2 regions of the Fictibacillus enclensis genome follow, and region 2 is predicted to be linked to the other one. Evidence: a T-box and tRNA genes for the amino acid it is inferred to sense, from the RefSeq annotation. Region 2 holds a T-box; the other holds one or more tRNA genes.
What was found. The T-box of region 2 lies ahead of ileS (isoleucine--tRNA ligase). A T-box ahead of a tRNA ligase gene usually reads a tRNA of that ligase, here a tRNA-Ile.
Positions count from the first base shown of each region.

Region 1: it has a tRNA-Ile gene. The T-box ahead of ileS (isoleucine--tRNA ligase) is inferred to sense a tRNA for this amino acid. The anticodon was not compared.

Region 1 covers NZ_CP126109.1:2,922,700-2,938,048, forward strand. Annotated here, with positions in the region: gene QNH15_RS15370 (peptidoglycan D,D-transpeptidase FtsI family protein) at 1-914, opposite strand, end outside; gene QNH15_RS15375 (MFS transporter) at 1,026-2,303, opposite strand; gene QNH15_RS15380 (superoxide dismutase) at 2,448-3,059, opposite strand; tRNA gene QNH15_RS15385 (tRNA-Phe) at 3,582-3,657, opposite strand; tRNA gene QNH15_RS15390 (tRNA-Met) at 3,662-3,738, opposite strand; tRNA gene QNH15_RS15395 (tRNA-Ser) at 3,917-4,009, opposite strand; tRNA gene QNH15_RS15400 (tRNA-Ile) at 4,023-4,099, opposite strand; tRNA gene QNH15_RS15405 (tRNA-His) at 4,138-4,213, opposite strand; tRNA gene QNH15_RS15410 (tRNA-Met) at 4,230-4,306, opposite strand; tRNA gene QNH15_RS15415 (tRNA-Asn) at 4,312-4,386, opposite strand; gene QNH15_RS15420 (DUF456 domain-containing protein) at 4,535-5,017, opposite strand; gene QNH15_RS15425 (Na/Pi cotransporter family protein) at 5,045-6,649, opposite strand; gene QNH15_RS15430 (DUF1189 domain-containing protein) at 6,833-7,600, shown strand; gene QNH15_RS15435 (DUF1002 domain-containing protein) at 7,639-8,514, opposite strand; gene QNH15_RS15440 (hypothetical protein) at 8,709-9,032, shown strand; gene ispG (flavodoxin-dependent (E)-4-hydroxy-3-methylbut-2-enyl-diphosphate synthase) at 9,143-10,243, shown strand; gene QNH15_RS15450 (hypothetical protein) at 10,299-10,682, opposite strand; gene QNH15_RS15455 (DUF1540 domain-containing protein) at 10,810-11,022, opposite strand; gene QNH15_RS15460 (Fur family transcriptional regulator) at 11,083-11,496, opposite strand; gene QNH15_RS15465 (metal ABC transporter permease) at 11,512-12,363, opposite strand; gene QNH15_RS15470 (metal ABC transporter ATP-binding protein) at 12,379-13,146, opposite strand; gene QNH15_RS15475 (HAD family hydrolase) at 13,210-13,890, opposite strand; gene QNH15_RS15480 (NCS2 family permease) at 14,042-15,325, shown strand.
Region 2 covers NZ_CP126109.1:1,995,040-2,010,388, reverse strand. Annotated here, with positions in the region: gene QNH15_RS10770 (solute carrier family 23 protein) at 1-584, opposite strand, end outside; gene pyrR (bifunctional pyr operon transcriptional regulator/uracil phosphoribosyltransferase PyrR) at 718-1,254, opposite strand; gene QNH15_RS10760 (RluA family pseudouridine synthase) at 1,456-2,373, opposite strand; gene lspA (signal peptidase II) at 2,354-2,836, opposite strand; gene ileS (isoleucine--tRNA ligase) at 3,000-5,768, opposite strand; T-box leader at 5,831-6,058, opposite strand; gene QNH15_RS10745 (DivIVA domain-containing protein) at 6,113-6,610, opposite strand; gene QNH15_RS10740 (YlmH family RNA-binding protein) at 6,693-7,466, opposite strand; gene QNH15_RS10735 (YggT family protein) at 7,482-7,763, opposite strand; gene QNH15_RS10730 (cell division protein SepF) at 7,788-8,216, opposite strand; gene QNH15_RS10725 (YggS family pyridoxal phosphate-dependent enzyme) at 8,230-8,907, opposite strand; gene pgeF (peptidoglycan editing factor PgeF) at 8,861-9,739, opposite strand; gene QNH15_RS10715 (YlmC/YmxH family sporulation protein) at 9,840-10,127, opposite strand; gene sigG (RNA polymerase sporulation sigma factor SigG) at 10,215-10,997, opposite strand; gene sigE (RNA polymerase sporulation sigma factor SigE) at 11,174-11,893, opposite strand; gene spoIIGA (sigma-E processing peptidase SpoIIGA) at 11,948-12,874, opposite strand; gene ftsZ (cell division protein FtsZ) at 13,055-14,206, opposite strand; gene ftsA (cell division protein FtsA) at 14,242-15,349, opposite strand, start outside.

The DNA of each region.
Region 1 (15,349 bases), 930 kb from region 2:
TTAACGGTAAGCGTAAGGTCCTTGCCCCTTGAACCTTCTACTTCTACCGGTTCGCCAACCGGGTTCCCTGCTTTATCGGTTACATATCTAACACTTGATTTTTTTCCTCTGAGCAACGATTCGTATTGCTCTTCAAGAAAACTGGTTCCGACTAAATCATTTCGTTCATTTCCTCGTGATAAATAAAAATCCATTTTACTGGAAGGGATTTGTTTGACCTGTCCAAATAAAGCTTTAAACGTATCGCCATATGGATAATCCCGTTTGGCATCGGGCTTAATATCAATGCCGGGCAGATCGGAAAGATGCTCACTGATTGTGGCGATCTCCTTTTGTGATGCACCGATTTTAATACGCTGTGGTGTCAGGGCATATCCGCTGTCCATTTCCCTCTTGATCGCCAGTACCTCAATTTGATGAGGAGTAAAGGAATCAAGATCCTTTTTAGTGATCCGGTCAAGCATAAGCTTGTAATACTGATCATCATTCAATTGCTTCTTTTCAGCGGGCGAAATGCGGCTTTCTACTTCCTTTTGATGCAGAAAGATAAAATAATCCTTTTTATCCCGCTCTGTTACATTTTTTGTGTCCTTTTTGATATAGCCAGCCAACTTTTCAGCAATGGCTTCACGGTCTTCCGCACTTGTTTTCTGTGTACGTGTATACGTAATGGAATATACCGGTTTATTATCCACCGCTACACGGTTTTCAGTATCCATCATCTTCCCTCTCGGCGCATCAAGCCGTGCGGTTACATTTTCCTTTTTATCCGCGGAGCGCTGATACTCTTCCCCCTGGACAATCTGTACATACCCCAGACGGAAAATTAAAATTGAGAAAAGAAAGAACACCGCAAGAAACAAGGCGTTCAGACGTATAGGGACATGATTCTTTTTCTTCTTTTCTTTCGTCATTCATTCCACCCTTACCTATATATGGAAAGAGTTTCTGCTCATTTCCATTTTCCACAAATTGATTTACTACAATAATAGTAACAGTAAATCACTGTTTCGGAAAGAAAAATGTCACACTCTGCTGCCGTCTTCTCGATCTGTATTGTTCTGTGAGTAGTTGGATACAATGTCTGATTTTTGAAGGGTCGAAAATCGAATGGACCGAACACAAAAGTAAATGACAAAATGCCCGGCTCCCAGGATTGGAAGCAATAGAGGAATGCTGTAGTCCCCATTAAAGAACTGAATCGTGATCAGCAGAATAACAATCGAAAGGATTCGTCCCGCATTTAAAAAAAGTTCTCTCACAACAATATACTCCACTCTCATCGGCCCCGCATTATCACATCTCCCGATCACATCATAAGTCAGAGAAACATATGGCACGAGAAGAAGAGGATAGGCGATCGAGATCACAACACCATAAAGCATTAAAAGAGGAAAGGTGACATTCATTAAAAACAAGAACGGCGAAAGAAACAGGATCAACCCTCCAACAAAGATGGATTTTTTCCTTCGTTCCTTGTTCATGTACCGGGATACAACAAAATAGCCGATAAAGGATACTGCCGATTGAACAAGACCGAACGTGCCAAGCGCAAATTCACTGTCTGAAATAATATAAACCCAGATGACGATCAAAAAGATAAATGTGCCTTCTCGAATCCCTTGAAAAAAATGGGCATACAAGATTCGCGCCCAGTTTCGATTGTATGTCCGGGATTTAAGGATTTGCCATATATGAAACTTCCCTTCCGCTTTTTGCCGCTTCAAGAAAAAGCTGATGACTACAGCTGTAAAAAACAAAAACAACGAGACGGTAAAAATAATGCGATAGCCAGTAAACTTATCCAGCTGGGAAATTAAGAATCCCGAGGTTATAGGTCCAACCATACCTGATAACGAAGTGAATACACCAAGATAACCGTTAAAGGAATCACGCGTGTCCGGCTCAGTCACTTCAAACGTCAACACGTTAAAAGCCAGCCAGTAGAACCCTGAGCCCGCACCAAGAAGACCTCCCAGCAAGAGAAGACGCTCGCTTGCCTGTTCTCCCAGAAAAAGCACAAACAAATAAAACAGCGACAGGATGGTAACACCAATTCGAAGTACAATAACCCTGTCAATTTTTTTGGTTAATCTCCCCGCAATAAAAAAAGCAACAGGCTGAATGCACACAATGGATAAATTATATAGAGCAATGTCTCTCAATTCTCCCGACTGTTTCCACAAATAAATGTTAACGAATGTATTGGACAAAGCGGTGCTCAGCGCGAACAGTCCGCCAATCACAAGCAATAAAAGCAATTCCTTCGTTCTGTCTGTATCTCCGAACAATTTAAATTTCATGATCTCGCCCCTTTGCAATTCACATGTAGTTTTCACCACTTGTAAGGGGCTATTCGCCAATCGGAAAATTGGTTTTTATTGTAATTCCAATAAAAACAAAAGCCGGCTCCCCTGAGGAAACCGGCTTTCACCTGAAATACTTGCTTATTTTGCTTCGTTGTAGCGTTTTTCAACTTCATCCCAGTTTACAACATTCCAGAATGCGTTGATATAGTCAGGACGCTTGTTTTGATACTTAAGGTAATAAGCGTGCTCCCAAACATCAAGTCCAAGAATTGGTGTTTTGCCTTCCATTACAGGGTTGTCCTGGTTGGGAGTGCTTGTTACTTCCAACTCACCGTTATTTACAACAAGCCATGCCCAGCCAGATCCGAAACGGCCTTTTGCAGCGTTCGCGAACTGCTCTTTGAAAGCATCAAGGCTTCCAAATTTGTTGTTGATGGCATCAGCCACTTCACCAGTTGGCTCATTGGATCCGCCTGGTTTAAGGATTTCCCAGAACAAACTGTGGTTCGCATGCCCGCCGCCGTTATTGCGTACAGCCGTGCGAATGTTTTCTGGCAGAGAATCAAGGTTAGTCAGAATGTCAACCAAGTTTTTGCTTTCAAACTCGGATTGGCCTTCAAGAGCTGCGTTCAAGTTGTCAACATATGTCTTATGATGACGGTCATGGTGGATATTCATCGTATCCTCATCAATGTGTGGTTCAAGTGCGTTTGCGGCGTAAGGTAAAGCAGGCAGTTCAAACTTTGCCATGATACATCTCCTCCTTGATATGTAGTTCATTTTTTATTTCATTTTGGGAAACCCCAAATTGAAAACTTAGTCAACAAGAATGTTTAATAAGTAGCACAACACATACATTATCAGATTTACCCTTATCTTTCAACGATAAACCCTTATTGGAAGAAGCTTATTTTTTACGACGGAATAGAGCGCTATGACTTGTTTTCATTGAAATGGATTAAAAAGCGGTAAATTCCCTGCAAAATGCACAGTTTTGCAATTTTTTTGTTAATCTTCGACTGGAGAGTAACAGACCTCTCCCTTTTGGAATGAAATTTTGTCTTAAATGTCCTCACATTAGCGGAAGATATTTAATTACTCTCAAAACTCCTGTGTTTATTCTCAAAATGAACCGATTTATTCTCAAAAAAGCCCCTTTTACTCTCAAACCGTATATGTCGACACTAATCGAGCATATTCGACGCATTTATTTTGAAATGTTGTAAACAAAAAACCTTTGCCAAAAAGGCAAAGGTTACGTATGTATAGAAATGGTGGCTCGAGACGGAATCGAACCGCCGACACGAGGATTTTCAGTCCTCTGCTCTACCGACTGAGCTATCGAGCCACTTTGGTTGCGGGGACAGGATTTGAACCTGCGACCTTTGGGTTATGAGCCCAACGAGCTACCAGACTGCTCCACCCCGCGATGATATGAATGCTTACGGATGATGTTATTCCTCCGTAGCTTGACCTCTTCCTCTACAAGCTATTTCTTGAAGTGTATCCGTCGAGGTTACTCGTAGCCTACTCGTGCTGTAGCGCTCGTTGCTCCACCCCGCGATGATATGAATGCTTACGGATGTTATTACTCTTTACAAAGTAAATGGAGGAGGTAGAGGGATTCGAACCCCCGCGAGCCGCTAAGCCCCTGTCGGTTTTCAAGACCGATCCCTTCAGCCAGACTTGGGTATACCTCCGTATGATTGTATGTGGTGGACCCTGTAGGACTCGAACCTACGACCAATCGGTTATGAGCCGACCGCTCTGACCAACTGAGCTAAGGGTCCATGTGGTTTTATTAAGTATATCATATATGTAAGTATAATGGGGCGACCGATGGGAATCGAACCCACGAATGCCGGAACCACAATCCGGTGCGTTAACCACTTCGCCACGATCGCCATCGCCTAAAAAATATGGTAGCGGCGGAGGGGATCGAACCCCCGACCTCACGGGTATGAACCGTACGCTCTAGCCAGCTGAGCTACACCGCCATAGTTGGCTCCACAGGTAGGACTCGAACCTACGACCGATCGGTTAACAGCCGATAGCTCTACCACTGAGCTACTGTGGAACAATTATGTTGTCCTCTAAGGGACAAGAATTACTATATCATTTTTCCGTTATGTAAGTCAACTCTTTTTTTCAACAGCCTTGGTTGGCCGTTGTCGAGAAGACAGATATAAATATAGCATGTTCCCATCCGCTTAGCAAGCACTTTTTTATAAAACCACATACAAAAAGTATCCAATCATAATCAATTGAATGACAATCTTGACTAGCGTCCCTCCCAAAAAGCCAAGGACCGAGCCTACACCGACTCGGAAGGCATCCATGGGAGATTTGCGTCCAATAACGAGTTCAGCCAGAAACGCCCCGATAAATGGACCGGCAATAATACCGGCCACCGGAATTACAAATGGTCCGACAAGCAGGCCGATGGTACTTCCCCATATGGCCGCCTTCGATCCTCCCCGCCTTTTGACTCCATATAAATTGCTGATATAATCCACCACAAACAAACTAGCCAGCAGAATGGCCTGCACGACGATAAAGAAGATAGTGAATGACTGAAAGGAATAAAATAAGCCATACAATAAAAATCCCAGTATAAGAAACAGCGCGCCTGGCAAAATCGGAAAGATTAAGCCGGCAAAGGCTAGCAGAAATGACAAGATGATCAGCGTCCAATATAGATAATCCAACGTTTTACCTCCTACTATCTTGCATTTTTATCTTTCAAGAACAGCTTCAGCAATATTGACGGAATGATCACCGATCCGTTCCAAATTACTGATGAAGTCGACATAGACAACACTTTCCTGACCGCTGCTCAAATTATTGTTGATATCCTGAATATGCTTCTTTCTTAATGTTTTTTCCATCTCATCAATACCATCCTCAATGGACAGTACTTCTTCTGCCATGGACTTGTTATTGGTCTCGAGCGCCATAATGGCCTTTTCCAGACAGGATTGAGTAAGAATCATCATATTCTCAAAATCCCTGGAAGTGACCTCTGAAAGCTTAATATTATTTCTAGCCATAAAACAGACCAGATCAATCATATTTTTCATATGGTCCCCTACCCGCTCGATATCCTTACAGAGGTTTAGCAGCATCGTATGCTCAGTAGATTCGTTTTTGGAAAGAGAATGAATCGATAATTTCACGAGAAACTTTGTAAGCTGGCGGTCAAATCTGTTAATTTCCTCTTCATACTGCATGGCGGTGTCCGCATACCGGTTTTTTCGTGTTTGAAAGAAAAGCAACGCCTGATTAAGGCCCTCCCGGGAATAGGCTGCCATTTTCAGCAATTCCTGTCTCGCCTGATGCAAAGCAAATTCAGGTGAACTGTTGATCACTTTTTCATCCAGCTTCACCGTTTGAGTATCAACGGTCCACTCATCATCCCGGATCAACCGGGTAACACCATAGACCAAAAATGAGATGAACGGAAACAAAATAATGACATTTGCCACATTAAAAAAGCCATGTGCAAAAGCGATTTCCATCGCCGGCTTCAAATTCATAAACCCTGTGAGCCATTCAATGATGCTTTTATAAGGAATAAAGAAAATAACAAAGATAACGGTTCCGATGACATTAAACAGTACATGAACGAGCGCGGCACGCTTGGCATTCTGTGAAGCTCCGATGGCTGCAATCACCGCGGTGATGGTCGTTCCAATGTTATCTCCAAATAAAACAGCAAGAGCTCCGCTCAGATGAATTAAATCCATGGAAAACATTTGTTGAAGAATACCCACGGTGGCACTGGATGACTGCAGCACCATGGTAGCGAACATCCCAGCTGCAATCCCCAGAAACGGCTGGTCATTGAGATGGTCGGTTATATTTTTAAAATTCAGGGAGGTTTGCAGCGGCTCCATTCCTGCTCCCATCAGCTGCAATCCAAAAAACAGTCCTCCAAGACCAAAAAGGATCCTCCCAATAAACACGTATTTATAATTGCGGATAAAGAAAACAAAAAATGCGCCAACTGCGAGTAATGGCAGACCGAAGCCTGCAGCATCAAAGCCAATAATAAAAGCGGTAAACGTTGTACCTATATTGGCTCCCATAATGATTCCCACTGCCTGTCTTAATGTAAGCATACGAGCATTAACAAGTCCGACTGTCAAAACCGTTGTAGCGGAGCTGGACTGAATCAGCATCGTAACAAACAAACCGGCGAGAATCCCTGTAAATGTATTCGTTGTTAAACTGTCAAGAATATTTCGCAGCCGGTCTCCGGCAGAATTCTGGAGCCCTTCCCCCAAATATTTAATTCCAAAAAGAAAAAGGCCGAGTCCGCCCAAAAACTGAAACAGCATATCCTGAACACTCAATGTATTTGACAACCCCTTTTAACTAATCATCCTTCTGATATTATCTAGTTTTATAAATGTTATGTAAAGACGCTTCTGAAAACCTTAACAAACCAATGGCTTACACATTGTTTGTTTCCTCATTATTCGCTAAAATTAATACAGACCATTCAGGAAATGAGGAGTTACATGAGAATTTTCAATCATTTTATTAAAAGTCTGTTTTCCCCGCAGACTGTCGCTCGTCTACGCTTTCAAGGGGTTGGAAAAGCGATCGGATACATATTTTTTCTTATTTTTCTCACTTCCATTCCCTTTGGAATTACATTTTCCATGGCCTTTAAATCAGGAATAGAGGAATTTGAGCAGTCCATGAAGTCCGATATACCTGATTTCACGTTAAAGGATGGAAAGCTTTCTTCACAGCTCAAAATGCCCGTCATTCAAACGGATGACAATCAAACCTTTATTTTTGATACCACGGGAGCCGTAAAGGAAAGCGACCTTAATAAGTACAATGATGTCATTGCCATGTTAAAGAACAAGGCGATCATTACATCGGGTGGTGAAACCCAAGCCTTTCCGTATCAGACGCTTGGCGATGTGACACTGACCAAACAGGATGTGAGTTCCTGGATCAATAAACTTTCGGATTTGCTTCCTATTTTGCTTCCATTGATTTTTTTGTTCATTTACCTCTTTACTGTAGCCATGAAGTTTATTGGGGTAACTGTCCTCGCCGTCATCGGCCTTGTTTTGCAGAACATCAGCCGCCGAAGCCTTAATTACAGAAGATTGTGGGTCATGTCCGCCTATTCCGTTACCCTGCCTACGGTTTTCTTTGCGGTCATGAAGCTTTTACATACCGAGGTGCCCTTCTCTTTTATCATTTATTGGGCAGTGGCTTCCCTCTTCCTACATCTTTCCATTAAAGAAACACCTGAGCCAAAAGCATAAAAAGAGGAGCCGGTTTCGGCTCCTTTTCGTATGGCCTTTTACTTTTGGAAAAGACCTTTTATGCCATCTATGATGGAAATAATAAAATCGATGAATTTTTGAAGAAACGATTGTGTTTCTTCTTTATTGAGAAAACCATCAAGATTATCTCTGACGTTTTGCAACTGGTCTTGAACTTTATCCCAGTTAATGTTCAAATCCTTCATTTTATTAAAAAGGGAAACCAGGCTGTTTAATTCATCATCTGTCAATGTGATTCCCAGTCGTTCAGCTACGCGTTTGATCAAATCACGGAGTTCATCCTCGTTCTTTACCGGATGATCCGCAAGCTCCTGTTTGATTTCGGTAATCAGCTGAGTCGCTTCTTTTGTTCCAATACGGTCACCAAGCTCTGCAGTTTTAACCACTTCTTCATTGGCTACTTGCTTTTTTTCTTCGGGAATGTTTACATCTGCTTTTTGTTCATATGCTTTTAAAATTCCTGTAAGGGCTGCTGTACCCGATACCTCAAATGGGGCGGTCACATAAATGTCGGCGTCTTTAACACCCGCGGTAACAAGAGCATTCACAATCATGCTGTCTGTTACCCAATTGATGTTTTTAGCTTCAACATGAAGCCCTTTCCCCTTTTCTGCCAGGGTAACTTTTGAAGATGAAATTGCCCGGGTGCCCAACTGGGCTTTCGAAACATACTTACCGAGATACTGATGTTCCTCCTCATTCGTTACCGTAACAGTATCCACATCCGAGGATACGCCCATCTCATTTAAAATTTTTGTCTTTTGATCCGGAGTCAAATCTTCCCCCAATGTAACGATGACATCTCCGGGAGCTGCGTCAGCAAATGCCTTTAAAGGAACCATAAAAACAAGTGCAAGCAGCATTGGAATTAACCATTTTGCTTTCCGATTCATGTTTATACTCCACCTCATAATTTGTTTTTCCCATCTGTACCCACGTATCCTTCTCTCTTTTTAAGATACATTTCCAATTTTACACCACACAGCTTTCTCCCGGCAAACTTATCCCTGATTCTTCAATGGCAAAAAAACAGGAATAGATTTATTACTGGTACATATACATGTCCTAAATAAAGGAGGACAAGCTTATGAAAAAGTTTATATACATTTGCCTGACACTTGTTATTGTTTATACGATTGCCTATGATCTCAAGGTAGGTACTCTTCAGCCGTACAACCAAAAGGCTGCTCCTGTTGCCGCAGTTAGTATCCAAAACAGCACACCTTCTCAAAAGGTCAAAATTTCTTCCGGGGACACGGTACTGTCAGTGATTGAAAAACTGAATCCATCCTCTCTTTCCAAACCGATCCCCGACCTGACCAAGGACTTTCAACGTTTGAATCATGGAATTCGTCCGGAAAGTATCCAGGTTGGCAAAAGCTATAATTTTCCGGTATATAAAAAGAATTAAAGGACTCGTTTTCTTGCCAAACTAAAGACAACCTTGCTAAAATAGACTATTGTACAGATGGAAAAAATCTGTTGTTATGAATAAATAGAGATTAAAGGAGCGGTTCACCTATGAGTGAAATTACGCATCGTTCAAAAACAAGACCTGTAAAAGTCGGCCCTTTAACCATTGGCGGAAACAATCAGGTTATTGTTCAAAGTATGACAACAACGAAGACTCATGATGTGGAAGCAACTGTTGCTGAAATCAAACGCCTGGAAGAGGCAGGCTGCCAGATTGTGCGTGTCGCCTGTCCTGACATGCGTGCAGCAGAGGCTATTGCTGATATAAAGAAACAAATCTCCATCCCTCTTGTGGTTGATATCCATTTCGACTACAAACTGGCTCTAAAAGCCATTGAAGGCGGAGCAGATAAAATCAGAATCAATCCGGGAAACATTGGACGCCGGGAAAAAGTGGAGGCTGTCGTTAAAGCAGCAAAAGCCAAAGGCATTCCAATTCGAATAGGTGTAAACGCTGGTTCTCTTGAAAAAAAATATCTTGAAAAATACGGATATCCAACAGCGGAGGGAATGGTCGAAAGCGCCCTTGACCATATTAAAATCCTTGAGGATCTGGACTTTCACGACATCATTGTTTCCATGAAAGCATCCGATATCAATCTTGCCATTGAAGCGTACGAAAAAGCTGCACAGGCCTTTGACTACCCGCTTCATCTCGGTATTACCGAATCCGGAACACTATTTGCCGGAACTGTAAAAAGTGCTGCCGGACTGGCCGTTATTTTAAACAAAGGCATCGGAAATACACTTCGTGTTTCGCTTAGTGCCGACCCGGTAGAAGAAGTAAAAGTAGCAAGAGAACTTCTCAAATCCTTTGGATTGCTTTCTGATGCTGCTACACTCATCTCCTGCCCGACATGCGGAAGGATTGAAATTGATCTGATTTCTATTGCTAATGAAGTGGAAGAATACATTTCCAAAGTGCGTGCTCCAATTAAAGTAGCGGTTCTCGGATGTGCCGTAAACGGACCTGGCGAGGCCCGTGAAGCTGACATCGGAATTGCCGGTGCCAGAGGCGAAGGGCTGCTTTTCCGCCATGGCGAAATCGTACGCAAGATCCCTGAAGATCAATTGCTTGATGAGCTTAAAAAAGAAATTGACAAGCTGGCTGAAGAATATCATGCCAAACAGCAAGCTGAACTTGTATAAATGGAAAACCCCTGCCATGCTGGCAGGGGTTTTTTATGTGCTCCACAGATTGTTTCTAAAAGAAAGGTGCAAACAGCAAACTGATTACGATAGAAGCAATTCCAATTCCGATCGCCCAGTAACCGGAAGTGGCAGCTCCGCGCCTTACAGCAACAAATCCTCCGATAATACCGGCGGCGCCAAAAAGCACGGGAAGAATAAACAATGACAGGACAGAGAGAATAACCGAAAACATGCCAATGACCCTTCCGGTTTGTCCTGCATCCTCCCTGGCTTCCTGTCCTTTTCGCCTTTCATGAATCTCTGAGTCGTCTCGCGGACGCTCGTATTCCGGCAGTGCTGTACCACTTGTGATGGGCACAACATCTGCAGCCATTTCCTCTCTGTAATCCGGATCACGGTTAACGGGTTCCGATTCAAATTCCTTATTTTCTGCCATACTAATCCCTCTCTTTCTGAATTGGAGCGTTTTTAGTATGTCTTGATCCCGTTGAAATATAGTTGTTAATAATTATGAAATTTACAAGGTCCAAAATAAAGAGAGCGCGCGTGCGCTCCTCATTTTATTACTGCTTTGGTTTAAACGTATGGCAGCATGTTTCAGCAGATTTATCCGCGCTGTCTTTATGCTTGGCATCTCCGATCAGCTCTCCGCTTGCTTCCATTTTGTAGTCTTTATTGGCATGCTTATCGATTTCTACAAGGATGGCATCGGCAACACAATTATTGCCTTCTCCCCAATAGGTACAATTTGCTACATTACATTTTACTGTTGGCAAATGACTCTCCTCCTTTTACAGCTAGGATGCGCCATTTGGAGAATCATCATACCTGCCAATTCAATTCACACACACTTGGCAGACACCGTAAATTTCGAACTTATGGCCCGTTACCTGAAAGTCGGACAAATCCGTTGCTACATTTTCCATGGGACACGCATTGATCTCTTTTGTCTTTCCGCATTTCAGACAGATGAGATGATGATGATGCTCCTTGGTCGGACACGTAAAGCGGAACTTCTTTTCTCCTTCGAGCTCAGTCTCCTCAAGAATATCGAGCTCGGAAAAAGTGGAGAGATTCCTGTAAATGGTATCAAAGCTAAGTCCTGGATAATTTTCCTTTAAGGCATCCTGAACCTCTTTTGCACTTAGATATCGTTTTTCATCCGAAAACAATTGCAGCAAATCCCTGCGTTTGTCGGTGTATTTAAAGCCCTTCTTTTTTAATAAATCCATCGCGGTTAAAACGTCCAAATTTTTCCACCTCCACTATTCACTCAATATCGGTTTTCTGGCTCTCCATTTTTTCCAGGCAAGAGAAAGCAGTAATATCAACACAGAGATCATAACAATGGTTCCGCCGGGAGCCAGATTCAAGTAGTACGAAGATATCAAGCCAAGGATCACGGCTGTCTCACCAAAAATAACAGAAAGAACAAAGGTCTGCTTAAATCCATTAGCAATGCGCAGACTTGCCGCAACCGGCAGCGTCATCAGTGCGGAAACCAGAAGTATTCCAACAATCTTCATGGAGGATGCGATGACCAAGGCTACCATGATAATAAACAAAAATTGAATCCACTTTCCTTTAATTCCTGAAACAGCTGCCTGTTCTTCGTCAAAAGAAAGCACAAAAAGTTCCTTGTACAAAAACAGGACAAAAGCAAACACGAGCAAAAGGATGAAAAAAACCGTCCAAACATCCGATTTTTTCACAGCCAGCACACTTCCAAAAAGATAATTAAATAAGTCCGTATTAAAGCCGTTCGCCAATGAAATAAAAATGACGCTGAGTCCAATACCTGCAGACATGATGATAGGAATCGCCAGCTCTTCATAATGCTTATAAACCTTCCGGAGCTGCTCGATTCCAATTGCTCCACCTACTGAAAAAACCATCCCCATATATAGCGGGTTCAACCCCTGGAAAAACCCAGGGCTCCGGCCCAGCATCAAATTGGCTGCGATGCCGGCCAGCGTAATGTGCGAGAGTGCGTCGGCAATCAGGGACTGTCTTCTGACAACGATAAACACGCCAAGAACCGGGGCCAAAAGGCCGATCATGATGCCGGTTAAAAACGCATTTTGTAAAAACTCATAATGAAAAAACGGAAATGACATCCAAACTTCCTCCGGTTAATGATGATGTTCCAGTACATGGACATGATGCCCATACATCTGAGAGAAACCCTCTTTTGAGATTTCTTTGAATTCTTTTGTATCCCCATGAAAATGCAGCTGTTTATTTAAACAGGCAACATGGGTTACATAGTCGGACATAACACCAACGTCGTGGGTAACGAGCAATAATGTCAGTCCTTTTTCTTCGTTGAGGCTCTTAAGCATCTGATAGAAGTTGGATACAGATGCGGCATCCACTCCTACTGTCGGTTCATCAAGAATGAGCAGCCTTGGATCACTGACCAGGGCTCTTGCGATAAATACTCTCTGCTGTTGGCCGCCAGAAAGTTCACCGATATTCCGGTGAGTGAATTCGGTCATACCCACCGTTTCAATGGCCTCCATTATTTTTTGTTTGTGTTTTTTCGTTAAAAAACGAAAAAGCCCGACCTTACCGAACAACCCCATTGACACCACTTCATATACGGTTGCTGGAAAAGCCGTGTTAAAACTGTTCGCTTTTTGGGAAACATACCCAACTTCTTCCCAATTTTTAAATCGACCGAGAGGAATACCAAAAAAGGATACCCTTCCGGATTGAGGCTTCAGCAAACCCAGAATGCATTTAATCAGTGTGGATTTTCCGGAGCCATTTGGACCGACAAGCCCGATAAAAGCACCATTCGGTATTTCAAAATTTATGCGATCAAGAACATACCTGTCTCCGTAATGAAAAGATAAATTCTCGATTTTCACGGCAGCCGTATTATCGTGTTTTGACATAAGCGCCTCCAAGCAATAGTAACGATTACGATTTAATATCCTGTAAAGTATACAAGAATCCCTCTATTTTGTAAAATCCCTCGCCTGCACACCAACTTTACTCAATAAGTACTCTTTAAGTTCTTGATGATTTTTCAAAATGTCATTCGCCAAAATCAGCTTCTCTTCAGTCAGTGTAGTTAAAAGAGCCATAACAAATGCTCCTGAGGCCGCAGCTGACTGGATGCCAAGCGGTGCATTTTCAACCACGATCCATTCATTTGGACGGTATGAAAATTGCGCAAAGACCTTTTCGTAAGGTTCAGGTGAAGGCTTTCCCTTTTCCACATCATCACCTGTAATCACCGCATCAAATGTTATACCCATCTCCTCAAGCCTTTCCAGTACCTCGTTCACAAATTCCTTCCTGCTGCCCGTGGCCAAACCGATTGGAATTCCGAATTGGGATAAACCTTTAAGAGCCTCTATGGTCTGTTGATAAAACCCATACTTGGAATGCTTCACAAAATGAGCCCGCTTGTTGCGGTAGATCGCTTTTTGCTGTTCAAAAGGAAGCTGCAGACCGTGAATACGGTTCAAATGAAGAATAGTCTGCATGCCCGGCATACCTTCCAGCTCGTAAAAGTCGTCCGCTGCAATCCAATGTCCCTGTTCGCGGAACGCGTGGTGCCAAGCCAAAGCATGATCGTCCATTGTATTTACCAATACTCCATCCATATCAAAACAAACTGCTTTATAGTTCATATGTATCATCCTTTTTTCGCTCAAAACCAATCCCATTGTTCAAAAGAAAAAGTAGTCAAAAGATTAGCGGTGCGTTATAATTTTTAATTGGCAGCCTGCGATAGCAGGATGCCGGGTGGGCGAGGGATAAGTAAATAAAGAAGGGAAACACTTGAAGTTATCAAGATTTTTTGAAGTAGAAAAGCACCACAGTACAGTGAAACGGGAAATATTGGCGGGGGTTACATCGTTTTTTACGATCGCCTATATCATTATCGTCAACCCGCTTATATTGGCGGACGCCGGAATGCCCTATTACGGTGTACTGCTGGCTACCATTCTGACATCAGTTGCCGGATGTTTCTTTATGGGGTTTTACGCCAATGCCCCTATCATATTGACTCCGGGAATGGGCGTCAACGCTTTTTTTACCTATACGATTATACAGGGTATGGGGCTGTCCTGGAGAGAAGCGCTCGCTGCTGTTATTCTCTCAGGCATTTTATTTCTTATCATCGCATCAACAAAGCTTAAAGATGTCCTGTCAGAAAGCATCCCAGCTTCCTTAAAGCATAGCATAACCGTAGGAATTGGTTTGTTCCTGGCGTTTATCGGCCTTCAAAAAGGCGGTATTATTGAAGCGAGCACAACCACATTTGTGAAACTTGGCCATTTAAGCCATCCCACAACCTTGCTGACCATCATCGGGCTTATTATTACTCTGTTTCTTTTTTCAAGAAACATAAAAGGAAGCTTTCTTATTGGAATTGCGGTGACCTGTCTGATTAGCTATGTTACAGGATGGGCACATGCGGCCGAAGATTCACATACCAAATTGGAACTTGCTCCATTTATGCAGCTTTTTTTCGGAGCCGATTTTAAGGGAATGTGGAGCCTTCCTTTCTGGATCGCTACATTTTCCTTAACCATGATTGTAACGTTTGAAAACATGGGACTTTTGCACGGCCTTCTTCCGGACCAAAAAAAGTTTCCAAAAGCATTTCAGGCCAATGCTGTCACGTCTCTTATCTCGGGAGTTTTCGGGACAAGTCCTACCATTTCTACCGTAGAAAGTGCAGCTGGCATCTCAGAAGGCGGTCGGACCGGGCTGACAAGTGTGGTAACTGGAATTCTTTTTCTTGCTTCCATTGCCGTTACGCCGTTTTTAAGTCTGATTCCGGATGGGGCGATTGCGCCTGTTCTGATTATTATTGGGGGATTGATGGTTCAAAACATACAGCAGATTCCTCTCTCCGATTTTACAGAAGGATTTCCTGCATTTTTGATCATCGCGCTTATTCCGCTCACTTACAGTATTGTGGACGGGCTGGCATTTGGCTTCATCGCCTACCCTATATTAAAATTGGCTGTTGGGCAACAAAAGCAGATTCCTGCCCCCATGTACATTATCGCTTTATTATTTTTAATTAACTTTGTCTTTCATTCTTTCATATAAATGATCACTCAAAAAGCCGTTTTA
Region 2 (15,349 bases):
GGGATAATTCCCAGAATCCCTTTAAAGTACATGGAACATACGATGGTTACTGCGAGAGTAAACAATGCCACCGTAAAGTGTGACAGGCTGTATGCTTTAGTTGCCGGATCATTCATGGCCATGCCCACCGCTGTGTTCGCAAGGCCCAGCCCAATAACGATGATTACTGGCCCAACAACGACTGGCGGCATAATCCTCATAAGCCATTTCAGCCCGCTCGTCTTGATAATCAAAGCAACCGCTCCGTAAACCAGACCCGCAAGAAAGCTGCCGAGCATTGCAGCTTCCGGGCCTCCGAGTGCTTTTACAGCGATGATCGGGGAGATAAAGGCAAAGGATGACCCCAAGTACGCCGGTATTTGGCCTTTCGTTACGAGAAGGTAGGCCAGTGTTGCCAATCCGCTCGATACCAGAGCAACCCCGGGATCGAGCTTTACAAGGAAAGGCACAAGCACTGTGGCCCCGAACATTGCAAACAAATGCTGCAGGCTCAAGGTCAGCCACTGATGAATCTTCGGGACATCCCGGACGTCAAGCACAGCCGTTTGGTTATTTTTTTCATGGTTCTCTTGTTGTTTGTGCATGTTTTTTTGCATAAAAAATACCTCCTATGCCAGATAAGGAGGTGGGTTGAAGACACAGTCATGAAGAATCACCTGTGTTTCGGTCCTCCCTTGCTGGTCTCTCTGGACTCGTTTTTAAAGGGATGTGCATGATTTATTTTTCGTTGATGGATACTTCGTCCGTGCCATCCACTTCCGCCAATGAAGCGGTGATGATTTCAGTATTAGAAGTTGGAACATTTTTTCCGACAAAGTCTGCCCGTATCGGCAGCTCCCTGTGCCCTCTGTCGATAAGGACAGCCAGTTGAATGGAAGCTGGCCGGCCAAGGTCCATAACGGCATCCATAGCTGCTCTCACGGTTCTGCCCGTATAAAGAACATCATCCACCAGGATGACTTTCTGATTGGTTATATCCGGGATGTCTGTTCCTTTTAGTTCCGGTTCAAGATTTTCCGTCTTTACTTTCAGGTCATCACGATACAATGTGATATCAATGTCCCCAACCTTTACGGCCTTGCCTTCGATGTTCTCGATCCGTTCGGCCAGCCGCTTGGCCAAAAACTCTCCCCGCGTTTTGATTCCGACCAATACGACATCATCGATTCCTTTATTCCTTTCGATAATCTCGTGGGCGATCCTCGTTAATCCCCTGCGGATGGCCTGATCGTCCATAATGACGGCTTTTTGCATGTTCTGCTCACCTACTCTGTAATTGGTTATGGCTTATCTTGCGCGAATGTCCTTTTGTTTACACAAAAAAGTCCTCTCGCCGTATAGACGAGAGGACATAGTTAGGCCTATAGCCTAATTCCGTTTTCCTTCTCAGCCTCACGGGACTGTCGTTAAAGGATCATTCAGTTGTTTATATTATTGCAGACCCAATGGGTCCTGTCAACCCATTTTTCGTCGAAGCTTGTCGAGCAGGGCTTCCATGTCTTTTGGAAGTGGTGCTTCAAATTCCATATAAGTGTCACGTCTTGGATGCTGGAAACCGAGAACTCCGGCATGAAGAGCCTGACCGTTGATGTCCAGTGTTTTTTTCGGACCGTATTTCGGATCTCCTGCCAAAGGAAAACCGATATATTTCATATGCACACGGATTTGATGGGTTCTTCCCGTTTCCAGCTGACATTCAACAAGGGTAAATCCGTCATACCGTTCCAGGACGTTAAAATGAGTGACGGCGTCTCTGCTGTTTTCATCTGTAACGGTCATTTTCTGACGGTCGGTCTTATCGCGGCCAATCGGTGCATCAATGGTTCCGCGATCATGAGGCATGACACCATGTACGATCGCTTTGTATTTCCTTTTCGTTGTTTTTGCTTTCAACTGATTTACCAGTGATTCATGGGCCATATCGTTTTTGGCGACCATAAGGAGTCCTGTCGTATCCTTATCAATACGGTGAACGATTCCAGGACGGAGTACGCCATTAATACCCGAGAGGTCTTTGCAGTGAGCCATAAGACCATTTACGAGCGTACCTGTATAGTTCCCGGCGGCCGGATGGACAACCATTCCTCTTGGTTTGTTCACGACGAGTACATCGTGATCTTCATATACAATATCAAGATCCATTTCTTCCGGTACCACATCAAGTGGCGATGGATCAGGAATCGTAATGGAAACCACATCTCCTGTGCTGACCTTGTAATTGGTTTTGATTTGCTTTCCGTTGACGGTGACATTTCCGTCTTTTACCCAGTTCTGAACCTGTGAACGCGACCAGCCCGGATCAACGGACGCAATGACTTTGTCAATCCGTTCGGATTGATGCTCTTCTTCAATGTTAACTTCTATGTGCTCCATTCATGTTCTCCTTTTTACTCTTGCTTTCCATTAGGGTTTGTATAAATATCAGAATCACCCCAATGACGAGGGCGGAATCTGCTACATTAAAAATCGGATAGTTATAGCTGCCTATTTTAACATCCAGAAAGTCCACCACTTCCTTGCGGATGATGCGGTCCAAAAAGTTCCCTGTGGCTCCGCCAAGGACCAGTCCCAAAGCGAGACGCAAGAGCGGCTGGTGTTTGGCATGCTTTTGCATGTAGTAGATCACTGCAAAAATCACGGCGATGGTAATGATGATAAAAAACCACATCTGATTTTGCAGGATACCGAAGGCTGCCCCTCTGTTCCGGTGGGAGGTAATGTAAAAAACATTTTCAATCACAGTGATGCTTTCTCCAAAATGCATGTTCTTCACGATCATCCATTTTGTAACCTGATCCAGGCCAAGTACGAAAAGGGCCAGTATATAATAGAACACTCGATTTCCTCCGATTCCTTAGTATGTTTCTTTCAAATTTTAGCACATGCAGAAGGATCCGCACAATGTAAAGGACAAAAATCTGCAAGCTTCGCTGAAGCCAAAAGAAAAAACTCCCTCCAAAGCCGCAAGCACGGCCGCAAGGAAGGAGCTTCTGTTCAAACTATTCTTTATCGTAATGGTTCGCTACAATCTCTGCACAAGACGGGCAAAGTGTAGGATACTTTTCATTTGTGCCGACTTCTGGAGATACGACCCAGCAGCGTTCACATGTTTCACCTTCAGCGGGCTTAACGGAGACAGCAAGCTGATCATACTGAACCGCTTCTTCTGGTGCTTCGTCCTTTGTTCCTCCAATGCGCGCTTCTGAAACGATGAATAATTTATTGAGGTCTTCCACGTTCTCAAGCCAGGATTTCACGTCTGCTGATGGATAAAGGGTAATCGAAGCGGTTAACGATTTACCGATCACTTTCTCATTACGTGCTACTTCAAGGGCTTTTAGCACTTCATCCCGAAGATCCATGAAACGATCCCACTCCTTGACGAGCTCTTCTTCACCAGGATAGGAAACTGATTCCGGCATACTTGTTAATTGTACGCTTTCCTCTGTTACACCCGGGATATATTTCCAAACTTCATCTGCTGTGTGAGTAAGGATTGGAGCCGTAAGCTTCGTGATGGCCATAAGAGCTTCATACAGAACCGTTTGAATGCTTCTGCGTTTGATGTCATCTTCAGCCTGGATGTACAAGGTGTCTTTTGCAATATCCAGATAGAATGATGAAAGATCGATGGTACAGAAGTTATGGATCGCATTGTATACGGCCAGGAACTGATACTCATCATACGATTTTTTGACGCGGTCGATCAGTTTGTTTAGCTTCACAAGCATGTACTGATCAATTTGTCCCAGCTCTTCAAATGGAACCGCGTTGGTTTTTGGATCAAAACCATTAAGGTTGCCAAGCAGGAAGCGCATTGTGTTACGGATTTTTCTGTAGACTTCCGCCACTTGCTTCAGAATTTCGTCGGATACCCTGACATCTGCCTGGTAATCAACGGATGAAACCCAAAGACGGAGAATATCCGCACCCAGCTGGTTCATCACTTTGATCGGATCCATTACATTACCAATGGACTTACTCATTTTCCGTCCTTCACCATCGAGTACAAATCCATGGCTCAATACCGATTTATACGGTGCCTTGCCAGTAATCGCCACTGAGGTGGAAAGGGAGGAGTTAAACCATCCGCGATATTGGTCAGATCCTTCAAGGTAAAGATCAGCAGGACGGGTAAGATCGCTGCGTTCCTCAAGTACGCTCCAATGAGAAGAACCAGAATCAAACCATACATCCATAATATCTGTTTCTTTCGTAAATCGGCCATTCGGACTGTGCGGAGAAGTAAAGCCTTCCGGCAGAAGATCTTTTGCATCTCGCTCAAACCACACATTGGAACCATGCTCACGGAACAAGCCCACCACATGATTGATCGTTTCTTCGGTCATAATCGGTTCGCCGTCTTCACCGTAAAACACAGGAATCGGAACGCCCCATGCACGCTGTCTGGAGATACACCAGTCTTCACGGTCTTTGATCATGTTGAACAGTCTTGTTTCTCCCCAGTTCGGAATCCAGTTTACTTCTTTTACCGCATTCAGCATATCTTCTCGCATTCCTTTGATGGAAGCAAACCATTGAGCAGTTGCCCGGAAAATAACCGGTTTCTTTGTTCTCCAGTCATGCGGATAGGAGTGGGTAATGAACGATAATTTCAACAGTGCCCCTGCTTCTTCAAGCTTTTGGGTGATGTTTTTGTTCGCTTCATCATAAAACAGGCCTTCAAAACCAGGCGCTTCTTTTGTCATGACTCCGCGGTCATCCACAGGGCAAAGGACGTCCAGGTTGTATCGTTTTCCGACAAGGAAGTCATCCTCCCCGTGTCCTGGTGCAGTATGAACAGCTCCGGTACCCGCATCCGTGGTTACATGCTCTCCGCACATCACCAGTGAATCACGGTCATAGAATGGATGCTTTGCCACCACATATTCAAGCTCTTTTCCTTTTACCGTTTGGAGAACAGAAACCTCGTTCCACTCCAATTCTTTTTGCAGCTGTTCCAGAAGTGCCTGGGCGACAAGAAGCTTTCTTCCTGCTGCCTCTACAACTACATAATCCAGATCAGGGTGAACAGAAATCCCAAGGTTTGCAGGAATTGTCCACGGTGTTGTGGTCCAGATCACGATGCTCACATCCTGATCCAGTACGCCTTTGCCGTCTTTTACCGGAAATGCCACATAAATGGAGGCAGACCGTTTGTCGTAATATTCGATCTCAGCTTCAGCCAAAGCAGATTCTGAGGATGGTGACCAATACACCGGTTTTAAGCCTTTGTAGATAAATCCTCTCTTTACCATCTCGCCAAAAACCTCGATCTGGCGGGCTTCATAGGCTTTGTTCAGTGTGATATACGGGTTTTCCCAATCACCGCGCACGCCAAGGCGTTTGAACTGCCCGCGCTGGCGGTCAACTTGTGTCAGAGCATACTCCTCACATTTTTTGCGGAACTCCGCGACCGACATTTCTTTCCTTTTGACTTTACCGCTTTTAGTTAAAGCCGTTTCAATCGGAAGTCCATGGGTATCCCAGCCCGGAACATAAGGTGCATTATATCCATTCATTGATTTGTAGCGGACGATGATGTCCTTTAAGATTTTATTTTCCGCATGGCCAACGTGGATATCGCCGTTTGCATATGGAGGTCCGTCATGAAGAATAAACGAAGGACGCCCTTTTGTATGTTCCTGAACCTTTTGATAGATGTTCAGTTCTTCCCACTTCTCTTGTACCTGCGGCTCCCTTTGAGGCAGGTTTCCCCGCATCGGAAATTCCGTTTTTGGCATCAATAATGTGTCTTTGTAATTCATTGTCATCCTCCTGTATCAATAAAAAAATCATTTCAAGCATACAAAAAGGCCTTCTCGTCACATAAAGGGACGAGAAGGCCACCCGCGGTACCACCCTAATAGGTTTTCAAACCATATTGAAAACCCGCTTTGTCGTCGTATCGTGAAGTAACGCCAGGCTTACTTTAATCCGTTCAGCTTGGAAACTCCGGGGTGATCTTCTGTACAGGCCATTTACCGGTCTTCCACCATCACCGGCTCGCTTTCTTCAAAATGGGTGCTGTTCGTACTTTCCCCTTCATCGTTTGCTCTATATGATAATCTTTTAAAAATTATATGCGCAGGAAGCTTAAACGTCAAGCGTTCTACTTCATCTCCAGTTCATATTCTTCCGCCGGGTCAGCCGGCTGAAGGGCATCCCAGTCCTCATTCTTCAGCATTTCCAGCTGTGCTTCAATCAGCATGCGAAACCGTGTACGGTAGACCGAAGACTGTTTTTTCAATTCTTCAATTTCCATGGCGACTTTTCTGGATTTTGCCAGAGATTCATTGATGATGCGGTCCGCGTTCTTTTCCGCTTCCTTTACAATCAGCCTGGCTTCCTTGGTCGCACTTCGCTTAACTTCCTCGCCTGTTTCCTGAGCAACCAGAATGGATTTGTTGAGTGTCTCTTCGATATTTTTAAAATAGGAAAGCTTCTCTTCCAATTTTTCGACTGTCTCTTCAAGGTGTCTTTTCTCACGGATCACGAGCTCATAATCCTTAATCACCTGATCAAGAAAATCATTTACCTCATCTTCATTATATCCGCGAAATCCCCTTGTAAACTCTTTATTGTGTATATCCAACGGTGTTAAAGGCATTTAAGCCACCTCCACTAATGATGCTTTCTCTTACCTACCTAGTTTCGACAATCGCAATGCCATTCCTTCTATTGGGAATAAATTATTGTAAAATTCCATATTGAATACGCCATTTATCTTTTTTTGTTTTTCCTTCGATGGCCATAAGCTTGCTGCGCCCAAATCCTCTCACAGATAAATAGTCACCCGCTTCGACCGGGAAAGACACCTCTTCGGTCAATCGCCAGTTCACTTTTACTTTAGAACTCTGAATGAGCGGGTTAACTTTGGAACGGGACAGATTGTAGATTTCCGACAAGACAACATCAAGCCTGAGGGACGATACGGTGCCCTCCCTTATTTCATAAGACTCTGTTGATTTCATCAAATCGCCTTCTGAAACTCTTTCAAGCTTTACGCCCGCTTTGCCGATGCGATCCACATTCAGCAGTACATAATCACTGATTTCTTCCGCTGCAATGAGCTGGAGCTTGTCCCCATTTTGGATGATGTCACCAAATTTTCCCCGCTTGATTCCGAGGTTCATGAGAGAACCAAGAACATCACGGTGTTCAATGCTGACGAATTTGGATGGATAGCGGACTTCCAGGATCGACACCTCAAAATCTTTGGGCTCGGGCTGGAAATAGGAAGGATAGATGAGGGCTCTTTTTCTCTCTGAAAAAGAAGAGCCTCCCCAAAACGAAAGAGAGGCTTCTGAATCCTTCCCGATGATGCTTTGGGCGATATCCTGCTCCCTCGGATCAAGAAAATCCGTCAGCTTGACCGAATACCGCTCCTCAGCTTCATCTTTCCATTGCAATACCTGATCAATAAAAGGATATTCTTCTTTGCGAAAATGTTGATATATACTCATTTTTCCACGCTGCCTTTAATAAACGGACTGGGCGATCCAATTAAATACAATTCGAACACCGGCAGAGGCAAACGTTAACGCGAATAAGGCCACAATCGGCGAAATGTCGATCATGCCAAGCGGCGGAATGATCCTTCTGAAGGGAGCCAGATAGGGTTCTACAATTCTTGCTATGAATTGTCCGATCGATGATTCCCTTGCGCTCGGGAACCAGGACATTAATATGTACGCGATAATAACATACCGATAGATGCCGATAAGTTCAGTAATTAAATTTCCAATCTGGTAAACAACCAATAAATGCCACCGTCCTCGTTCTTTTTATTCGCCTTCAAGCATTTCTGAAATCGAGCCGGATACATCTACGTTTTCCGGTGTGCATAGAAATGTATTCGGACCTAACTTTTGAATGTCTCCTCCAATGGCGTACACGGTCCCACTTAAAAAGTCAACGATCCGCTTCGCCTGGTCATGGGGAATGCGCTGCAGGTTCATAACAACCGCACGCCTGTTTTTCAGCTGATCTGCAATATCCTGCGCCTCGGCATATACTCTCGGCTCAAGCAGCACCACCTTGGACTGCTGGTGAACACTTTGCAGACTGACAACATTCTGCTTGTTTTTTTTGCTGTGGGCAGGCATGGTTTCACCTTCTTCCATTTCCGCCCCGTTTTCTTCTACAACCTCTTCATATACATATTCGTCTTCTTCAAGATCAAAGAACCGCTTGAATTTGTTTTTTATACTCATGGATTGGCACCTCCTAAAATTCTTTGCCGACCAGGCTGGTCCCAATTCTGACGAAGGTTGCTCCTTCCTGGACAGCTATTTCGTAATCATTGGACATTCCCATGGATAATTCCGTGCATGGCGCATGCTCGTATTGCTTTGACTGGATGTCCTGCTGCAGCTGTTTAAGTGTTGAGAATACAGAACGAAGGATCTCTTCATCTCCGGTATGCGGCGCCATGGTCATCAGCCCGACAATCCGGATGTGAGGATACTCTTTTATTTTATCGACAAAACTGACAATATCTTCAGCCGGCAATCCGTGTTTTGATTCTTCTTTGGATACATTAACCTGAATAAAACAGTTAATGGTCCGGTCTGCTCTTTTTTCAATTTCCTTGGCCAGGGAAAGCCTGTCCAGGGAATGGATATAATCGACATACGGAAGGATTTCCTTCACCTTTCTGGACTGAAGTGAACCGATAAAGTGCCAGGTGGCATCTCTGCCGAGGGCATTATGCTTTTCCAAAAGCCCTTCCTGGCGGTTTTCACCAATGTGTTCCACTCCGGAGGAGACTGCCTCCTGTGCTGTTTCTGTACTCACATATTTCGTAACTGCAATGATTTTAACGTCCTGTGGATTTCTGTTTTTTTTCTTGCAAGCTTCAGATATATTGTTTTGAATGACTGACAGATTCTGCTGGATATTCACTTTCTGCTCCTTTCAAACGACCGATGTAGCTCATGATTCTGCCTGCTTTTCCATTTTCCCTGCGGTGGGAAAAGAAGTGATGGTTGCTGCAGCTCGTACAATAGGAAGTTTCGATGATTCTGCTTTCATGAATTCCGGACTGAATCAGGATTTGCTTGTTGACTTCCCTGAGATTGAGCATGTAATGACCAGCACCATTTGACTCATAGACAAGTGCCACCTTGTCTTTTGGCAGGACTTGCTGCACTCTTTCCATCACATAATCATCTACCTCGTAACAGCAGCTGCCAATGGATGGGCCCATTGCAGCAAAAATGTCATCAGACGGAACCCCTTCATTCTTTACCCATAAATCAACCATTTTAGCCCCGATTCTCCCTACTGTACCTTTCCAGCCTGCATGAGCAAGACCGACAAGCTGTCGGGAGGGACTCATAAAGAAAAGCGGCACACAGTCGGCGTATAAGGAAGTTAATAGCACGTCTTGTTCTGCTGTATATATTCCATCGGTGCCTTTTATTGCGCTTTCCAAGTCTTTTGCGCCTTTTCCGATATCCTTTTTGGTCACTTTTTGGATCACCGAATCATGAACCTGTTCTGTCCCCACCCAACACTCTAGCGGGACATGAATGGCCTTACTCGCGCTTTGTCGGTTTTTCAGAACATTTGATGGATCGTCTCCAACATGGAACCCCATATTCAGGGAGGAATACGGAGTCTGGCTAAAACCATCATGCCGTGATGTAATTCCTGCTGTTAAACCGGGCAGCTGACTCATCCAGTCATCCAGTTTGAACAAGCTATCTTGCTGTACAAATGGTTCAGCTTTCAACACACACACTTCCTTCTGAAAATTTTCTCCTTTTACAAGGAATATTGGGTTATTATGCTATTTATTTTATCACAGAACGGCCATGTGCGTATAATGCTATTTATTTTTTCAGCTGGTCAAAAGGCTCTTTAATATACTCTGTCGCTTCCTGGGCATCCATATAGCGAACAAGTATGACATCTGTTCCAATCTTCACGATATTTCGCCAAGGAATGACAATGTCGCTCTCCCTTGCGAAAAAGCCTAGCATCTTTCCCGGCCCCGGGATGATCAGTGCTTCTATTTTGCCTGTATTTAAATTTATTTCCAAGTCTGCAATGTGTCCAAGCTTTTTGCCGTTTGACATGTTCACAACGTCTTTGACCTGAAAATCAGAAATTTTGATCATGATATCCCCGCCCTTCTGTTACCACTATATGAGCGCGCAGTCCTTTTCATGTACAACAAACAGCCCGCTTGTATAAGCGGGCTGCGATTAACTGCTTTGAATATTTTTGTTCATTTGAGAGATGGCCGCTTTTTCAAGCCTTGATACCTGAGCTTGGGAGATTCCAATCTCATCTGCTACTTCCATTTGTGTCTTGCCCTGGAAGAATCTCATGGTCAGAATCATTTTTTCACGTTCATTCAGCCGGCGCATGGCCTCTTTCAGTGCGATTTCCTCAATCCATTGAAAGTCTTTCGCTTTATCATCAGAAATCTGATCCATTACATAAATCGGATCTCCGCCATCATTATAGATCGGTTCGAAAAGGGAAACGGGATCCTGGATGGCATCCAGGGCAAAAACCACTTCCTCCTTCGGCACATCAAGCACCTCGGCGATCTGCTGTGCTGTTGGTTCCCTGGAAAGCTTGTTCATTAACTGATCCCTTACCTGCAATGCTTTATAAGCAATATCACGAAGTGAACGGGATACCCGAATGGGATTGTTATCCCGCAAATATCTGCGAATTTCTCCGATGATCATTGGAACAGCGTAAGTGGAGAACTTTACATTCTGTCCAAGGTCAAAATTATCAATGGATTTCATGAGGCCGATGCATCCTACCTGGAACAAATCGTCTACAAACTCCCCGCGGTTGTTAAATCGCTGTATAACGCTCAACACTAAGCGAAGGTTGCCGTTTACAAGCGTTTCGCGGGCAGTAGGATCCCCATTCTGCATCTTGGTGAACAGTTCACGCATCTCGGGGTTCTTTAATACTGGAAGTTTGGATGTGTCCACTCCGCAGATCTCTACTTTGTTTCGGGTCAATGGATTTCCCTCCTACCGGGAGTTTTTAAGTCAAAATCAGTATCTCCCCGGCAGGAATTTTTATGCAGCGGCACTGCATCGCCTCCAGTTAAAAAAACAGCAGCAATTCATGTATCTGTAAGGCGGATCAATATGGAAATATATTTCAAAATAAAAAAAGAGGCGGCTGCCCCTTTTTAAACCATTTTGTTAAATTCCTTTTGAAGCCGTTTGATGATCCGCTTTTCCAGTCTGGAAATATAGGATTGCGAAATTCCGAGCATATCGGCGACGTCTTTTTGAGTTTTTTCTTCTCCTCCGGAAAGCCCAAACCGGAGCTCCATGATCTGTTTTTCCCGGTCATTCAGAGTAAACAAGGCTTTTAGCAGCAATTTGCGATCCACATTGGCCTCTAGTCTCCTCGTAATAATATCCTCTTCCGTGCCAAGCACATCGGACAGCAACAGCTCGTTTCCGTCCCAGTCTACATTCAGAGGTTCATCAAATGACACTTCAGACCTCGTTTTATTGTTTCTGCGCAAATACATCAGAATTTCATTTTCTATGCATCGGGATGCATATGTAGCCAGTTTTATTTTTTTCTCGGGATTAAACGTGTTGACGGCTTTGATCAAACCGATGGTCCCTATGCTGATCAAATCTTCAATGTTGATTCCTGTATTTTCAAACTTTCTTGCAATATAAACCACCAACCGTAAATTCCGCTCAATCAGCAAGGATTTTGCTGCTTTATCCCCAGTAGGCAGCTTTTCCAGCAGAACGGCTTCTTCTTCCTTGCTAAGTGGCGGCGGAAGTGCCTCGTGGCCGCCAATATAGTGGATTTCCTCTGTTTTGATCCCCAGTTTCATTAACAGTTTGTACCACAATAGTGTCAGTCTCAGCCGTATTTTTTTCATGTTGCTCTTCTCCCTTCTCCCTAAAATCGTAAGCGTTTGTCCACCATGACTGCTCTATGATGCAGCAATTTGTTCCATTCCGTTTGACATCACCTCAGGATGAACAATACAACTGAAATTGTTCTCACTGGACAGGCTTGTATAGCTAAGGCCAATCAGCACTTTTGTGCATGAAAACTCTCCTGCTCTACTGTTGATCCTCACTTCATCAGGCTTTATGGCCGGAAGAAATTCATTGTCTTTCCCCACCGCACGAAACGGAACAATTCTCAACCGGGCTTCCCAAGGATGGGCACAGGCTTCACCGTCAGGAAATGCATGAATATCCTTTGAGAAAGAAATGATTTCCTCTGGAAAGTGCTTATCATGCTGATTCATATCCAGAATCATGACAGGGACCTTGGTGATCGGGTCATGAAGTTTATTTCCGCTGTCGATCAGGCCTGTCGCATGTATGGTGGTGTCATCCATGCGAATCTCCACCTGGACCAATTCGGTATAATGGAGTTTTTGTACCTTGATATCATCAACCCTCTTTTTTGAAAACAACCAGACTGCCGGAAATCCAATGCAGACAAACGTCCAGCTTAGCACGTCCCCCATTCCAGTCCCCTTCGTGGCCAGCATCCCATGCATAATGGATAAATCACTCTGCAAAAAATAATGTGCGGCAAACAATCCCCCTCCGGTTACAAAGCTTACAAAGTAAAACATGGCAACATTTTTAAAAAAGTATGAGAACTTTTGAAACCCGAATGAAACGGCCATGATGAGGAGCGAAAAACCAAATTTAATCAATGGATGGTACATGCTGATTTCACTTGGAACGAAAAGCAGCAATACATACAAAGAACCGATCAAGGAACCTGTAATCAGTCTCCATTTTTGCATTTTTCGTTTTAACACCATCCCAGTAAGAACAATCAGCAGAAAATCAATGCAAAAATTAAGAAACCAAATGACATCGAGGTATAGTGCCATTTGTTTTCTCCTTTCCTATGAGATGAACCTAGTATAAAACAGGCATAACAGGAAGTCTGTCAATTCATGAGACAAGATTTCTTGTAATTTTAAGAGATTTTGTCACAATTTTTTTATTCATAACAGCAAAAAAACACCTTACTCATGGAGTAAGGTGTTCTTTAATCGTTCTCTTGCCTGTTATCTTCTGCGATTTCGGTTACGGTTGCGCAGGAATGTAGGAATATCAAGCGTGTCCGCTTCATGCTGGGAAGGCGGAGCCTGTCTGCTTTCGTTAGTTACTTCCTCGCGCTGGCCGTTCTGGCTTGCCGGTGCTTTCGGAGGCTGCTGCTGAAATTTAGGGCGTTGAGCCTGTGCCTGCATAGCCTGCATGTTTTCTCTTTCATCAAATCCGGTAGCAATTACCGTAACCAGGATCTCATCTTTTAAATCCTCGTTAATCACTGAACCAAAGATCATGTTGACTTCAGGATCGGATGCTGTAGAAACAATATCCGCCGCTTCGTTGACTTCATAAAGGCTGAGGTTCGCCCCGCCAGTAATATTCATCAGCACGCCTTTTGCACCGTCGATCGATGTCTCAAGCAATGGTGAAGAAATGGCTTTACGCGCCGCTTCAGCTGCACGATTTTCACCTGTCGCAATCCCGATACCCATCAGTGCGGAACCTTTTTCCGTCATGATGGTTTTAACATCGGCAAAGTCAAGGTTGATTAGTCCAGGAACGGCAATCAGGTCGGAAATCCCCTGAACACCTTGGCGCAATACATTATCTGCTTCACGAAATGCTTCAAGCATCGGTGTGTTTTTATCCACAATCTCTAGCAATCTGTCATTTGGAATCACAATCAATGTATCTACTTTTTCTTTAAAAACGCTGATTCCCCCAATGGCTTGAGTGGAACGCTTGCGTCCTTCAAAAGTAAACGGGCGTGTTACTACGCCTACCGTCAATGCGCCCATTTCCTTGGCGATTTCAGCAATAACCGGAGCTGCGCCTGTTCCGGTTCCGCCTCCCATTCCTGCTGTAACAAAGACCATATCGGCTCCACGCAAGGCCTCTTCAACCTGTTCCCTGCTCTCTTCCGCCGCTTTTTTCCCGATGTCAGGATTTGCCCCGGCTCCCAATCCTCTTGTCAATTTGGAACCGATTTGCATTTTGATCTGAGCTTTAGAAAGATTAAGCGCCTGTGCGTCCGTATTGACGCAAATAAATTCTACACCCTGTACTCCATGCTCAATCATACGGTTAACAGCGTTGCTTCCGCCGCCGCCAACTCCGATTACTTTAATTGTCGCTAATGAATCCATGTTCATATCAAACTCTAACATGAGCGTTCCTCCTAATGACTAGTTAACCCTGTCTCTTATTCGAAAAATAAACCAAACCAGTTTTTCACTTTGGATTTCATGCCGCCTCCAGCTTTTTCGCTTTGCTTGGCGGGCTGTGGCTGTTTCTTGCGGTGCTGCTGGATTTCTGCACCTTCTGTAAGAGCAGAAGCGACCTCTTTACCCTGTACCTTAATATTTCGGTACGTAAACTGTATGAGACCGATTCCTGTAGTATATTGCGGCTCTCTCACCCCAATATAATCCGGCAAGGAAACTCTGACATTATTCTGGAAGATTTCCTGTGCCAGCTCAAGCAGGCCAGGCATGGCTGCTACGCCTCCGGTGATAACAAATCCTCCCGGAAGATCGCCATAACCTTGCCGAATCAGCTCTTCATCCGCCAATTCAAGCATTTCAGCGATACGTGCTTCAATAATTAAAGCCAAATCATACTGGCTGATTTCCTGTTCTGATGATGATCCGATTTGAGCTACTGAAAACGTTTCATCCTTGGACGCATGGTCCACAAATGCATGTCCATGTTTCAGTTTGATTTTTTCTGCATCTTCTGCCGTCGTCCTGAGGCCGATCGAAATATCTTTGGAAATGAATTCGCCGCCAAAAGGAAGGACAGTGGTCATCTGCATGGTGCCTTGATCGAAGACCGAGACCGTAGTGGAACCGCCTCCGATATCAATTAACGCCGTACCCAAATCCATTTCATCTCGTGTCAGGGCAATGGATGCAGTCGCCAGCGGTTCAAGGCAGATATCCGCCACCTGCAACCCGGCTCTTTCCACACACCTTAATAAATTATGTAATATGGTCTTGGATCCTGTTACAATTGTACCTTCCATTTCAAGCCTGACTCCAAGCATTCCGCGTGGATCAATAATTTCATCTGTACCATCTACAATAAACTGCCCAGGTATGACATCAATAATTTCCCGTTCAGGAGGAATTGAAACCACTTGCGCTGCATCAATCACACGTGCAATGTCTTCATCTCCGATCTCCCGGTCCTCGCTGGAAACGGCGACAACACCATGGCATGGCTGAAGCTGGATGTGGTTTCCTTTTACACCTACTATTACTGCATTAATCGGTATACCAAGCATTCGCTCTGCTTGATCTACCGCTTTT